Regions from separate parts of the Cupriavidus sp. DL-D2 genome, predicted to be linked through region 1. Evidence: predicted binding sites of a transcription regulator. Region 1 holds the regulator's gene; the other holds the start of a gene.
The links. The regulator sigma-54, encoded in region 1, starts transcription at its own class of promoters, with help from an activator protein. The targets are predictions, from matches to a motif close to TGGCANGNAANCTGCTTT.

Region 1 (7,171 bases):
CGCACGCGCTGCACGTGTCTCGGGCGTCGGCGCCAAGATCCTCGACGAAATCCGCGGCGCCGTGATCACCTATGACAGCCGCAACGAGTACTACACCGCCACCGGCGGCGACAACAACACCACCGCGGGCAACCCGTCGGGCCGCGTACGCGCCGTGCTGTCGCCGCGCGCCGATGCCAGCGCCCCCGCCGCGAGCGGCGCCCCGCTGGACCTGAAGCCGTCCACGGCCCCGGCCAAGCCCTGAAACACAGCCCCTTCTATCGCCTCCGTATCCGATGAACGACTCCGCCACCCTCGCCTCCCCTGCCGCCTCTTCCGCTGCGAGCGTCCGCACCGACAGCAGCACGCTGGTCGTCCGCCATCTGAAGAAGCGTTACGGTACGCGCACGGTGGTCAAGGATGTCTCGCTTGACGTGAAGAGCGGCGAAGTGGTGGGCCTGCTGGGTCCGAACGGCGCGGGCAAGACCACATCGTTCTACATGATCGTGGGGCTGGTGGCACTCGACGAAGGCGACATCGTGCTGGACGACAAGCACATCAGCGGCCTTGCGATCCACGAGCGCGCGCGCATGGGCCTGTCCTATCTGCCGCAGGAAGCGTCGGTCTTCCGCAAGCTCAACGTCGAGGAAAACATCCGCGCCGTGCTGGAGTTGCAGGTGGAAAACGGCAAGTCGCTGACCAAGGCCGAGATCGACCGCCGGCTCGACTCCCTGCTGGACGACCTGCAGATCGCGCACCTGCGCAACAACCCGGCACTGTCGTTGTCGGGCGGTGAGCGCCGCCGGGTGGAAATTGCCCGCGCGCTCGCGTCGTCGCCGCGTTTCATCCTGCTGGACGAACCGTTTGCCGGTGTGGACCCTATCGCCGTGGGCGAAATCCAGCGGATCGTGAGTTTCCTGAAGGCCCGCAACATTGGCGTGCTGATTACCGACCACAATGTTCGCGAGACGCTGGGCATCTGCGACCACGCGTACATCATCAGCGAAGGTACGGTGCTGGCATCCGGCCTGCCAGAGGAAATCATCGCCAACGAATCTGTGCGCCGCGTCTATCTGGGCGAGAATTTCCGCATGTGATGCGTGCGGTGCGGCAATTTCTGCCCACGCTGCACACCGTTTTTCCAAAGCCGTTTCCGATCACGCAAGGTTGGGCGATAGGTTCTAGCAAATTCCGTTCCAACAACGGAAAGATGCGCATAGAATAGGTCGCATGAAACCTTCGCTTCAGCTCCGCCTCTCCCAGCATCTGGCCCTGACCCCGCAGCTGCAACAGTCGATCCGGCTGTTGCAGCTTTCCACGCTGGAACTGCAGCAGGAAGTGGAGCAGGCGCTGACGGAAAATCCGTTGCTCGAGCGCGAGAACGACTGGCTGGATAGTCCGCTGCGCGTGGCCGCGGACGGCTCGGTCAACCTCCAGACCGCACCGGCACCCGCACCGGCCGAACCCCAGGCCAACGGCACCGAACGTGCCGATGGCGCGGCGGGTGGCGAAGAGGAAAACTACAACGATACCGGCAGCGAGGACTACGGCAACGACTGGAGCCTCGACGACTTCGCGCGACGCCCGCAAGGCGACGAAGACGAGAAGACGCCGATGCAACTGCGCGACGCCGATCCGACGCTGCGCGAGTTCCTCATGGAGCAGCTCACGCCACTCAAGATCTCGGTGCGCGACAAGGGCCTGGCCATTTTCCTGATCGAGTCGCTCGACGACGACGGTTACCTGAGCGCCTCGCTCGAGGAAATTTGTTCGGAACTCCCGGAAGAACTCGAGTTCGAAGTGGATGAGGTGCAGGCGATACTTACGCTGCTGCAGAGCTTCGATCCACCCGGTGTCGGGGCACGGAACGCTGCGGAGTGCCTGAGTTTGCAGTTGAAGCGGTTGAAGCACCCGCAGCGCGAACTGGCGCTGACTATCGTCAATCATCATCTGGAACTGCTGGCCGTACGGGATTACACCCGGCTCAAGAAAGCCCTGCAGGTGGACGAAATAGCATTGAAGGCTGCGCACGAATTGATCCGCTCCCTCGCACCGTATCCAGGACACGCGTACAGCCGTCCGGAAGCGGACTTCGTGGTGCCGGATGTGTTTGTACGCAAGAGCGGCAGCGGATGGATCGCGCAGCTCAATCCGGACGTGATGCCGCGCCTGCGCATCAACGATATGTACGCGCAGATTCTGCGCGGTGCGAAGGGCGAGGCAGGGGCTGCCGGACTGCAGCAAAAGCTGCAGGAAGCACGGTGGCTCATCAAGAACATCCAGCAACGATTCGATACGATCCTGCGGGTGTCGCAGGCGATTGTGGAGCGTCAAAAGAACTTTTTCTCGCACGGGGAAATCGCGATGCGCCCCTTGGTTTTGCGTGAAATTGCCGATACACTGGGTTTACACGAGTCGACCATTTCCCGGGTCACAACGAACAAGTACATGGCCACGCCGATGGGTACTTTCGAGTTGAAGTACTTCTTCGGAAGCCACGTCTCCACGGAGACGGGTGGCGCGGCCTCATCCACGGCTATACGCGCGCTGATCAAGCAACTGATAGGAGCCGAAGACCCCAGGAATCCTCTTTCCGACAGCCGCATCGCCGAACTGCTGGGCGAACAGGGCTTTGTGGTCGCACGCCGCACGGTGGCGAAATATCGCGAAGCATTGAAAATCCCCGCAGTGAATCTCCGCAAGTCTTTGTAGCCGAGCCGTAACCGCCTGCCTGGTGCGGCTCTTTCAGAAGGAGAAGCGCTATGAACTTCAAGATCAGTGGACACCACCTCGACATCACGCCCCCGCTGCGTGAGTATGTGGAAACGAAACTGGAGCGAATTGTCAGACATTTCGATCAGGTCATTGGCGTAAGCGTGCTGCTATCAGTCGACAATCACAAGGAAAAGGACAAGCGTCAGTACGCGGAAATCAATCTGCACCTCAAAGGCAAGGACATCTTCGTCGAAGCCCATCATGAAGACCTGTACGCGGCGATCGACTGTCTGGTCGACAAGCTCGACCGCCAGGTGATCCGCTACAAGGATCGCGTGCAAGGGCATGACCGCGAGGCGGTCAAGTACCAGATGGCCGAAGCGCAGCTACAGCAACAATAACCAGCGCAACGAAACGACAGTTTCAGTTGTCCTGAGAGGACTGACAGGAAGAGAGCAAAGCCGCGCATCTGCGCGGCTTTTTTGATGGGGCGTCCGGTTGCCGCACAACTTTCCATTCCTCACGCGTTACCTCGACACCACTAAGCGACGAATTGATACACCGAAGGTGTTCGCATCTCTCGCATGTCGGTGTATGCTGCACCACAAATCACAGGCAGAACGGTCCCGTCATGCGGAACCGGCGGTGCGCCCTGCAGGCGCACGGGTCGGGCAGCATTTCGGGTGGGCAAACCGGTCGACGACCTCGCGGCGGAAGTCCGCAGGCGCGACGCTGCAGCGCACAAGTGCGTGGCAGCCCTGCTCTATAATGGCCGGACGCTCCAATGCGGGCGACTGGCACCTCAATATCCTGATTGCCCCCAACTCGGCGGGCCGGTCCATGCGCGCCGGCTTGTCACTCGGACTTCTCGTGCATCGCCCATGAATCGTTTGGCCAAACTGCTGCCACCTGGCAACATCCATCTCGACGTCACCGTCACCAGCAAGAAGCGGGTCTTCGAGCAAGCCGGGCTCCTGTTCGAGAACAACCATGGCGTGGCGCGGGCCACTGTTACCGACAACCTCTTTGCGCGCGAGTCCCTGGGTTCCACCGGGCTTGGCGCTGGAGTTGCCATTCCGCACGGCCGCATCAAGGGCCTGAAGCAGCCGCTGGCGGGCTTCATGCGCCTGGCGGAACCCATCCCGTTCGAATCGCCCGATGGCAAGCCGGTCTCGCTGTTGATCTTCCTGCTGGTGCCCGAGCAGGCCACGCAGCAGCATCTGGAAATTCTTTCCGAAATTGCCCAGTTGCTGTCGGACCGCGAAATGCGCGAAGGGCTGGCGACGCTCCCCACGCCGGAAGCCGTCCACCAGTTGCTATCGGACTGGCATCCCTAACGCCGGAATCGCCCGCCGCAGCCCACTGTCCTACCGCCCCTCCTGAAAGTCATCCCGCATGGAACTCACCGGCGTCACCTCGCAGTCGATCTTCGACGACAACGCAGCAGACATCAAACTGTCGTGGGTCGCCGGCCTTGAAGGTGCGGACCGCGCCTTCGATGTCGAGTTCGCGCGTGAAGCCACCTCCGCGGCGGACCTCGTGGGCCACTTGAACCTGATCCACCCGAACCGGATCCAGGTGCTCGGCAAACCCGAAATCCTTTATTACCAGCGTCTCGACGACGAGCCGCGCAAGCGTCAGATGGGCGAGCTGATCCTGCTCGAGCCGCCCTTCCTGGTCATCGCCGACGGCATGGAGCCGCCGCCCGACCTCGAACTGCGCTGCACGCGTTCGTCCACGCCGCTGTTCACCACGCCGGTATCGTCGGCGGCCGTGATCGATCACCTGCGCCTGTACCTGTCGCGTATCTCGGCACCGCGCGTGACGATGCACGGCGTGTTCCTCGACATCCTCGGCATGGGCGTGCTGATCATGGGCGAATCGGGCCTGGGCAAGAGCGAACTGGGCCTCGAACTGATTTCGCGCGGCCATGGCCTCGTGGCCGACGATGCCGTGGATTTCGTGCGGCTGGGTCCAGACTTCATCGAGGGTCGCTGCCCGCCGCTGCTGCAGAACCTGCTCGAAGTGCGCGGCCTTGGCCTGCTCGATATCAAGACGATCTTCGGTGAAACGGCCGTACGCCGGAAAATGAAGATCAAGCTCGTGGTTCAACTCGTCCGCCGCAACGATGGCGAGTTCGAGCGCCTGCCGCTGGATTCGCAATACCTCGACGTGCTCGGCCTGCCCATCCACATGGTGAAGATCCAGGTGGCAGCCGGTCGAAATCTCGCCGTGCTGGTGGAAGCCGCCGTGCGCAACACGATACTGCGCCTGCGCGGCATCGACACGCTGCGCGACTTCATGGACCGGCAGCGCGCGGCCATGCAAGCCGATGTGGTGTCACGCGGACAGGGCCGGTTGCTCTAGGCATTTTCCGAACATCGCTTTCCCGCAAACGCCCGCTTCATTCAGCGGGCGTTTTCATTTCCTTACAAGCTGGCCTGCCGCTGCGTCAACGGCAGCCGCACACGCGCCGTTTTGTGCTGTAATGGCCGCCATCCCGTTCGGATTGCCCATGAAAGTGTTTTTCCACAGCCAGGAGAGAAGCATGAAGAAACTGATCGCGATGTGTGTGCTGGTGACCCCGCTGTTCGCCACGGCAGCGTTTGCCCAAGGCGCATCGGCTCCGGCTGCGGCCGAGAAATCGGGCAAGACGGCACAACAGGAAAAGATGGCAGCCTGCGCCAAGGCTAACAAGGGCAAGAAGGGCGACGAGTACAAGAAGGCCCAGAGCGAATGCCTGTCCGGCTCTGGCCCGGCCGCCGCAGCCGAGCCGAAAACCCAGCAGGAAAAAATGGCAGCGTGCGCCAAGGCCAACAAGGGCAAGAAGGGCGACGAATACAAGAAGGCGCAGAGCGAGTGCCTGTCGGCCAAACCGGCCTGATCCTGATCCGCCCTGTGGCGGTTCCAGGCGATAAATGGCGAATCGGATGCGGTTCGCCATTTTTCTTAGCATCTGTCGCGTTCTGTCGTTAAATGCCCGCCGCAACCTCCAATCGAGAAGCGCTGTCATGACGCGGCCATCATGCGGTGCTATCCTTGCGTCGCTATGCGGATCATTCTTATCACCGGGATCTCCGGCTCGGGTAAGTCGGTTGCCCTGAACGTTCTGGAAGACGCGGGCTACTACTGCGTCGACAACCTGCCAGCCCAGTTCATCCCCGAACTCGCCACCTATCTGGCCGACCAGGGCTACTCGCACCTGGGCGTGGCCACCGATATTCGCAGCCGCGAATCGCTGGCGCGCCTGCCCGATACCGTGCGCGAACTGTCGGCCCAGCATCAGGTGCAGGTGCTGTTCCTGACTGCCAACACCGATGCGCTGGTGCAGCGCTATTCCGAAACACGACGCCGCCATCCGCTCTCGACGCGTGTCGGCAGCGCAAATGGCGGAACAGGGCCGGACAAGGCCGAGGCGGAAGCAGAAGCTGCCGCCAGCGATACCTCGCTGATCGAAGCCATCGAGATGGAGCGGGAGCTGTTGAGCCCGCTATCCGAATCGGCCCATCGCATCGATACCAGCAACGTGCGAACCAATACGCTACGCAGCTGGATCAAGGAACTGATCAGCAGCAACGGCGGCACCGAGAGCGAACCGCTCACACTGCTGTTCGAATCGTTCGGATTCAAGCACGGGGTACCCAGCGATGCCGACATGGTGTTCGATGTCCGCTCGTTGCCCAATCCCTACTACGACCTGGCGCTGCGCCCGCTGACGGGCCGCGATGCACCGGTCGTGGATTTCCTGCAGAGCCAGCCGATGGTGCTGGCGATGGCCGAGGACATCCGCGCCTATGTGGAGAAGTGGCTACCGAGTTTCATTGCCGATAACCGTAGCTACCTGACCGTCGCCATCGGCTGTACGGGCGGGCAGCACCGCTCGGTGTTCATCGCGGAAAGACTCGCCAACTATTTCCGGGCGCATGGTAATGTGCTGGTCAGACACCGCGAAATGGCCTCTGGCGGCTGAGATGCGGTCTTGAGCGGACGGCGCGCCGGGCGTCGTCACGTCACCGTCGCGTTTCTGTCGCGTCATTGGAGCGGCCCTTCGCATGTCGACATCCTCTACCGACACCGCATCCCCACTTCCCATCCTGGATGCGTTGCCACTGTTTCCCCTCAACACGGTCCTGTTCCCCGATGGCCGCCTGCCGCTGCGCGTCTTCGAAAAGCGCTACGTGGACATGGTGCGCAACTGCATGCGGGACGGCACACCGTTCGGCGTCTGCCTGATTGCCAGCGGCGAAGAGGTTGCGCGTCCCGGCCACGCCACCACGCCCGAAGAGATCGGCTGCCTGGCCGAGATCGTCGACTGCAACGTGGAGCAACTTGGTGTGCTGCTCATCGAGACACGCGGGCGGCAACGCTTCCGTGTGCTGTCCCACACCACGCGTGACGACGGACTGGTAGTGGCCGAGGCCGAAGTGCTCCCCGCCGATGTCATCGACTGCAAGCTCGAACTGCTGGGCGAATGCCT
Region 2 (7,171 bases), on a different contig from region 1:
TCCACAGCAGGGGTCTTCAATGCCACGTAGCGGCCATTGCCATCATCCACCGCGAGATACACATGGCTGCGCGCGCTGGTGTGGATCTCCCTGACGATGGTGTAACCCTCGAACTGCATACGCGGGGTCAGCGGCGGCGGCAACGCCAGCCGCTCGCCCTGCGCAAGCACGCCGGGCGCGTCGAGGTCCGGCAGGTCATCGATGCGCGCGATCTGCAGCGTGACGTTGTCCTGGCTGCCGCGTTCGATGGCCGTATCCACCAGCATGCGCGCTGCCGCGTCCAGATCCTCGCCGTGGGTGCCCAGCGCACGATGCACATCGGCGGCGTCGAGGTGTTCGTAGGCGCCATCGGTGGCCAGCAGGTAGATCTCGCCCGGCTCCACCTCCCAACTGCGGTAGTCGATTTCGATGGCAGGCCCGGCGCCCAGCGCGCGGCTCAGGTACGACTCGGCGGACGACACCCGCACGCGATGATCGTCCGTGAGTTGTTCGAGCCGCTGGGGGTGCAGGCGATAGATGCGCGCATCGCCCACGTGCAGCACATGGGCCTCGCGCGCCTTGAAGATCAGCGCGCTGAACGTGCAGACGTAGCCACGATCCGCATCGAAGCGCGCGTCGCTGCGGCGCGTCTGCGCGTAGAGCCATGCGTTGACCGCAGCCAGCACGCGTTGCGCCGCGCGCCGCACCGTCCACGCCTCGGACGTGCAGTAATAATCCTCGAGGAACGTCCGCACGGCCGCGGCGCTGGCCACCTGGCTCACCGCGCTGGAACTGATGCCATCGGCCAGCGCCAGCACGATGCCCTTGGTCATGCGCTGCTGCCCGGCCGGCTGCGTCACGCCATGGAAATCCTGGTTGACCGCCTTCCGGCCTGCATCGGAATGCTGGCCGACGGTGATCGAAAGCGTGCCGCGCATGCGAGGACGATCAGCGGGAGTTCAGCCGGAATCTCAGCCGATCACGCGCTTGGGGGCCGTCTTGTAGTGGGTGCTGTACAGCGTGGCACCCACGAAGGTCAGGCCGCCCACAAGGTTGCCGAGCACGGTAGGAATCTCGTTCCAGATCATGTAGTCCATGATCGTGAAGTTGCCGCCCAGCATCAGGCCCGACGGGAACAGGAACATGTTCACGATGGAATGCTCGAAGCCCATATAGAAGAACAGCGTGATCGGCATCCACATGCCAATGACCTTGCCCGACACCGACGTCGACATCATGGCGGCCACCACACCCGTGGACACCATCCAGTTGCACATCACGGCGCGGATGAACAGCGTCAGCATGCCGGCGGCGCCGTGTGCGGCGTAGCCCAGCGTACGGCCCTCGCCGATATGGCCGATCTTCTGGCCCACCGCGTTGGGGGCTTCAGAGAACCCGAAGGTAAAGATGATGGCCATGAACAGGGCCACGGTGATCGCACCGCCGAGATTGCCGAGGAAGACGAGCGACCAGTTGCGCAGCACGCCGCCCCAGGTTGCGCCCGCGCGGCGGTCGAGCACGGCCAGCGGCGCAAGCGTGAACACGCCCGTCAGCAGATCGAATCCCATCAGGTACAGCATGCAGAAGCCCACCGGAAACAGCAGCGCGCCGACCAGTGCATTGCCGGTATTGACGGTGATGGTCACCGCGAACGCGGCGGACAGGGCAAGAATGGCACCAGCCATGTACGCGCGGATCAGCGTATCGCGCGTGGACATCAGCAACTTCGACTCTCCGGCATCGACCATCTTGGTCACGAACTCGGCGGGGGCGAGATAGGCCATGGAATTTCCTCGTTTTCTCGTTGGCGGACAGGCATTCGGGCAAGGCAAAAAAAAACGACGCCCCTCTCCCCACGGTGGCTCACCGCGCGGGACAGGACGTCGTCATCCTTGACCACTTGATTTTGCTCTGTTGCGTCGCACGAACCGTGCCCATGGCTGAACCGGGCAAAGCCTGCAGGGCGGCAAACCCTCGCCCCCGTTGCGGTGCACAATCGGCCCGCTTTTGGTGCGCACGCGGGTCACACCGCACGCGCAGCGTCAATCGTGGTGCGCTCAAGCCGCGAACTTCAGTCAGGCCCCCCGGGCAACGGTGGTAGCGCGATGTCCGGCAGTGCCAGTGTGGCCTCCGCCACATCGGCCAGGCGCCGGTTGTTATCCATCGCCGCCTTCTGCAGCGTGCGAAAGGCTTCGTCCTCGCTCATCCCGGTACGCGCCATCAGCGCTGTCTTGGCACGCTCGATCACCTTGCGCTCCTTGAGCGCGCGTCGCGCGGCATCGAGTTCCACTTCGGTACGTGTGAGGCGTGCGGCCTGCTTCTGCAGCAGTCCCTTGAGTGATGCCACCGTCGCGGAGTCCGCACTGCCCGATGCGTCGCTGGGCATGCCGGGCAACACGGGTGCGGCGTCGGGATGTCCGGCCGCGTCGAAGAACAACTCCACCGCATGCGTGTGCGGCGGCGGATTGTCGAGCAGGCGCCGCAGCAAACCCGCCGAATCCTGCAGATCGGCCTGCGACGACTCGATCTCGGCCTCGCACGCGGCGCGCAGCTCCTGCACCAGTTGCATCTGCAGCCGCCACATGCCGGCAATCACCTGACTGCAGACCTCGAACCATCGCTCACTGCGCTCGGCGTCGAGCGCAGCACCCGGTGTCGCCGTCAGCAGCACGTGCCGCAACTGTTCCAGGTCGGCCACGGCTGGGCTGCGCGACTGGCCCTGCCACGCTACCAGCAATGGCGGATCGGCAAACTGCTCCATCACTCGGAAACTGCGGCGCTGCGCCTCGATCAGATGCAGCACGCGCTGCTGCTGGATTTCCGTGCAAGTGCCCGAGGCAAACATCTGCGCCCCCACGGCACGCTCCTGCCCGGCGGCTTCCTTGCCCTGCAGCAGATAGACAAATGCCACCAGCGGTCGAGAGATGCCGGGGTACATCGCCACATCGGCCAGATGAAAAATCAGTTCGAGCAATGCGGCGATCAGGCGGCTGAACACCGCCACGGCATCGAGCGCGCTGGCCTGGCACTGGCCGATGCTGGCGCGCAGGCCGGCAAGCGTAGCCAAATCCAGTTGCACCCAGGCCATCAACGTCACCATCGAGGCGCTGCCCTTGTGCGACGCATCGAGCTGACTGGCAAAGCGCTCGCCCAGCCGCTGTTCGATACGGATCGACTCCGCCATGGCTGCCTCGCGCTCCATCGCCATCCGCTGTCCGCCCGACGCGAGGAACACACTGCTTGCCCCACGCTCGCGCTGCAGCGTGTGAATCAACTGGCCGATCAGGTCCGCCAGCTCCACGCGACTCGCCATCAGGCGCACGGCTTCGATTTCAAGCTGCTTGGCGTGGAGAACGAGTTGAGACGCGGATAAGGCCATCGAAGCGGTGTGGCGAAGTTGCGGGGGTGATGAGGTTGTGCAAGGTCTATGCCATCGGAGGCTGTGGTCCCTTGCGAACGCGACATCCCCCGGCTATGCGCTCCCCTCTCCCATGAAATGGGAGAGGGGAGCAACCATCCCTAGTAATTCAACGAAATATCCTTCCCTGCCCCACATCCAATTGACCCGCAAATACGAATGATTTACGTTTGCGTTCGTCGATGATTCCAATGCTTGACTACTCCGCCCTCCTTCGACAGTCCACCCCTGTTCCGAAGTCCAGCTGGAGTATTTTCCGTGCAGCAAAACATCCTCGCGTCATCGATCCATGCCCTCGTGTCCGGTGCGGCACGAACGGGTACGGCCTTGACCATGTCCGCACTGCCCTTCGTGGCGCACGCGCAGGCCACGCCACCGGGCAATGCCCGCCCCGCGCCTGCCATCGCCGATCTGCCGCGTGTCACAGTCGTCGGCACGCATCCCGCGAATACCAACGAAGCCACCACCGGCATCGCCCGTCTGCCTGACACGGTCAAGGAAACGCCGAAGACGGTCTTTGTCATCCCGAAGGAAATACTGGAGCAGCAGCAGATCACGACGCTGGAACAGGCGCTCAGGAATGTGCCCGGCATCACCATCTCTGCTGGCGAGGGCAATGGCGGGCAGAGCGGCGACCAGTTCCGCATCCGGGGACTGTCGGCAAAGGGCGATATCTACGTTGACGGCCTGCGCGACTTTGGCGCCTACAAGCGCGACAGCTTCAACACCGATAGCGTGGAAGTCATCAAGGGGCCGGCTGGCGAGAGCTTTGGCGTGGGCAGCGTCGGCGGCCTCATCAACCAGACCACAAAAAAAGCCAACAAGTCCGCCAGCACCGCCATCGACCAGAGCGTGGGTTCGGGCCAGACCTATCGCACGACCGTGGACAGCAACATCCCACTGTCGGATACCTCGGCCGTGCGCATCAACGGCATGTTCCAGAACGGCAGCGTGCCGGACCGCGACCATGTGGATGACGATAGGCGCGGCTTTGCGATCGATTTCGGTACGGGACTCGGCACCGCTACCGTGTGGCATTTCAACTACTCATATCTGTACCGCGACGGCCAGCCCGATTTCGGCCAACCGCTGGCGCAAGGTGCCGATCGCATCTATCGTCCGCTCTCGGAATACGGCGTGCCCGGCATCACGCCCTCCACCTCGTACGTGCGCAACACCGACCGCGACAAGAGCGATGCGCACATCGTGACTTCCGGGTTCCAGACCATACTCGGCCGTGTCACGCTCAACAACGACACGCGCTACAGCTTCTACCAGCGCGATTTCTCTGGCACCAACCCGGCGGGCGTGCCGTATGCCACGCTGCAACGGCTGCTGGCCGGCAACAACGCGGCGCTGCGCTATGGCGCGCGCGGCGGCATGACGTATCTGCAGCGCGGATGGGGACTGCAGAACGTGACCACGGCGCGCGGCGAGTTCCATACCGGCAGCCTGCGCCATCGCGCGATGGGCGGACTCGACGTGAGCTACCAGCGCGATCGGCGCGACCGGGGCAATTGGACCGGTCGCCTCAACAACCAGACTATCGTCAATCCGGCCTTCGATGCCAGCGTCAATCCCTCTGTGAGCTACACCGGTGGCAGGCGCGATGCCAATGCCCTCGATGTCGGCGTGTTCGCCAGCGACCGCGTCTGGTTCAACGAACAGATCTCGCTGCTGGGCGCCCTGCGCTGGGATTACTTCCGCAGCGAATACGGCACGACCGAGGCATCGGGCATCGGCGGCGTGGCCGATTCGCGCAAGCTGAGTCCGGCGATCAGCGCGATCTGGGAGCCGACCCAGGACGCCATGTTCTACGCGTCGTTCTCACGCACCTATCGCCCGGTGGGCACCGACATCGCCACGGCCGTGGGCGGCGTGCAGACCGAGGTGCCCAAGGACGGAGTCTCCAACGAGCCGGAGCGTTCGGACACGGTCGAGGTAGGCGCCAAGCTCGACTTCCTCGACAAACGCCTCGGTGTCACCGGCGCCCTGTTCCAGATCCGCAAGGCCAATGCCTACACGACCGATCCGGTGACCGGCATGGTGATCAATGGCTTTGGCGAAAGCGGCGAGGGCCGCCGCATCCGGGGCGTGGAACTGGGTGCCAATGGATCGCTGACCCCCAACTGGACGGTCAGCCTGGCCTACGCGTACCTCGATGGCGAAGTGACCAGCGCGCCAAACGCGGCGTTCGTCGGCAAGGTTGCGCCGGGCGTGCCGCATCACAACGTCACGTTCTGGACGGCGTACACGATTCCGCAGACCATCGTGCCGCTACCGGGACAACTGTCGGTGGGTGGCGGCGTGCAGTACGCGTCCGGCTATTGGGCCAACCAAGCCAACACGGCACGCATGCCGGACAACCTCACGCTGGACGCGATGATCGCCTACCGGCAGGGCCGCTTCCGCGCCTCGTTCAACGTGTACAACCTCACGAACCGCCTGAACTATCAATCGTCGTTCAGCGCTTCGCGCGCGGTGCCTGCATCGGGCCGCACCTATCTGCTCAATGTAGGCATCACCTTCTGACGCACCTTGCAGCAAACTCGCGCCGCTTGAATTCGGGCGTTCCGGTTACGTTGCCTGCAGAGGCAACGTGAACGTGACCGTGGTACGCCCTTCGCTGGACGCGGCGCGAATCGATCCACCATGCAGTTCGACGATTGATCTGCAGATGGCCAGCCCGATCCCCATGCCCTCGCCCTTGGTACTGACAAACGGCTGAAAGATTCGCGCCAGTTGATCGGGCGCGATACCGCCGCCGTTGTCGATGACCTCGACCCGCAGCATGGCCGGTTCCACCCGCCGCGCCCGGAGTTCTACCAGCGGCAGCTCGGCGCAGTCTTCCTTGCGAGCTTCGATGGCATTGAGCACCAGGTTCAGCAATACCTGCTGGATCTGCACGCTGTCGCCATGTAACGGAGGCAATGTCTCATCGACATCGATGCGCAGCGCAATGCCGCCATCGTTCAGCCGACCTGCAAGAAGGGGAAGCACATCGCGAACGGCCTGCGCCAGCGTGAACGCCTGCGGCTTGTTCGGTTCGCTGCGCATCATCGCGCGCAGGCTATGGATGACTTGTTCCGCACGCTCCGACTGCTCCTGGATGCGGCGCACGCCCTCCGCCACTTCCTGGACGACTTGTTGGGTCACGGGGTCTGCCACGCCGGGGCACCGCTTCATCCAGTGCTGGATGGCATAGGCCTCAAGCCGGATCGCGGTCAATGGCTGGCGAATTTCATGCGCAATTGACGCGGCCAATGTTCCCAGCGTGGCCACGCGCGCCAGATGCACCATCTGCTCCTGCATGCCCTGCACAACCGCGCTCGCCGTGCGCAGCGCATCGCTGTCCGCGCACCGGCAGTCGCCCGCCGCGCGCCGCAGCGTTGGCGCGACGGCCTCGTTGCAAGGGGGTTCGATCGGCGCAATGGCCTCGGGGTGATTCATCCACAGTCCAGTCGGTATTCCCGATGGAATCTACGCGACCATGGCACGCACGCCTTGTCGATTTGTGACGCGGATTGTCAATTCCTGCTGGATTCGAGGGGAAACTCAAGTCGTGCGGCGCCGCCACTGCCCCGGCGTCATGCCCATGGCGCGAGAGAAGGCGCGCGTGAAATGGCTCTGGTCGGCAAAGCCGCAGCCGATGGCCACCTCGGCCAAGGACATCGCCGGGTCACGCAACAACGCGCAGGCACGTTCAATGCGCTGCGCCAACAGCCATTGGTAAGGCGTGTGTCCCGTGGTATCACGGAACGCCCTGGTGAAATG

Region 2: ABDB81_RS21400 (nitrate- and nitrite sensing domain-containing protein) is a predicted target of sigma-54. The motif match lies at 3,395-3,412, and genes of this name have one in related genera.

What each region holds. Positions count from the first base shown of each region.
Region 1 covers NZ_JBDKXK010000004.1:153,232-160,402, reverse strand. Annotated here, with positions in the region: gene lptA (lipopolysaccharide transport periplasmic protein LptA) at 1-244, shown strand, start outside; gene lptB (LPS export ABC transporter ATP-binding protein) at 276-1,076, shown strand; gene ABDB81_RS03660 (RNA polymerase factor sigma-54) at 1,210-2,691, shown strand; gene raiA (ribosome-associated translation inhibitor RaiA) at 2,742-3,095, shown strand; gene ptsN (PTS IIA-like nitrogen regulatory protein PtsN) at 3,576-4,031, shown strand; gene hprK (HPr(Ser) kinase/phosphatase) at 4,090-5,061, shown strand; gene ABDB81_RS03640 (PsiF family protein) at 5,243-5,578, shown strand; gene rapZ (RNase adapter RapZ) at 5,744-6,664, shown strand; gene ABDB81_RS03630 (LON peptidase substrate-binding domain-containing protein) at 6,747-7,171, shown strand, end outside.
Region 2 covers NZ_JBDKXK010000047.1:3,054-10,224, reverse strand. Annotated here, with positions in the region: gene ABDB81_RS21410 (bifunctional protein-serine/threonine kinase/phosphatase) at 1-917, opposite strand, end outside; gene ABDB81_RS21405 (formate/nitrite transporter family protein) at 951-1,763, opposite strand; gene ABDB81_RS21400 (nitrate- and nitrite sensing domain-containing protein) at 2,051-3,358, opposite strand; gene ABDB81_RS21395 (TonB-dependent siderophore receptor) at 3,656-5,929, shown strand; gene ABDB81_RS21390 (ATP-binding protein) at 5,975-6,847, opposite strand; gene ABDB81_RS21385 (AraC family transcriptional regulator) at 6,953-7,171, opposite strand, start outside.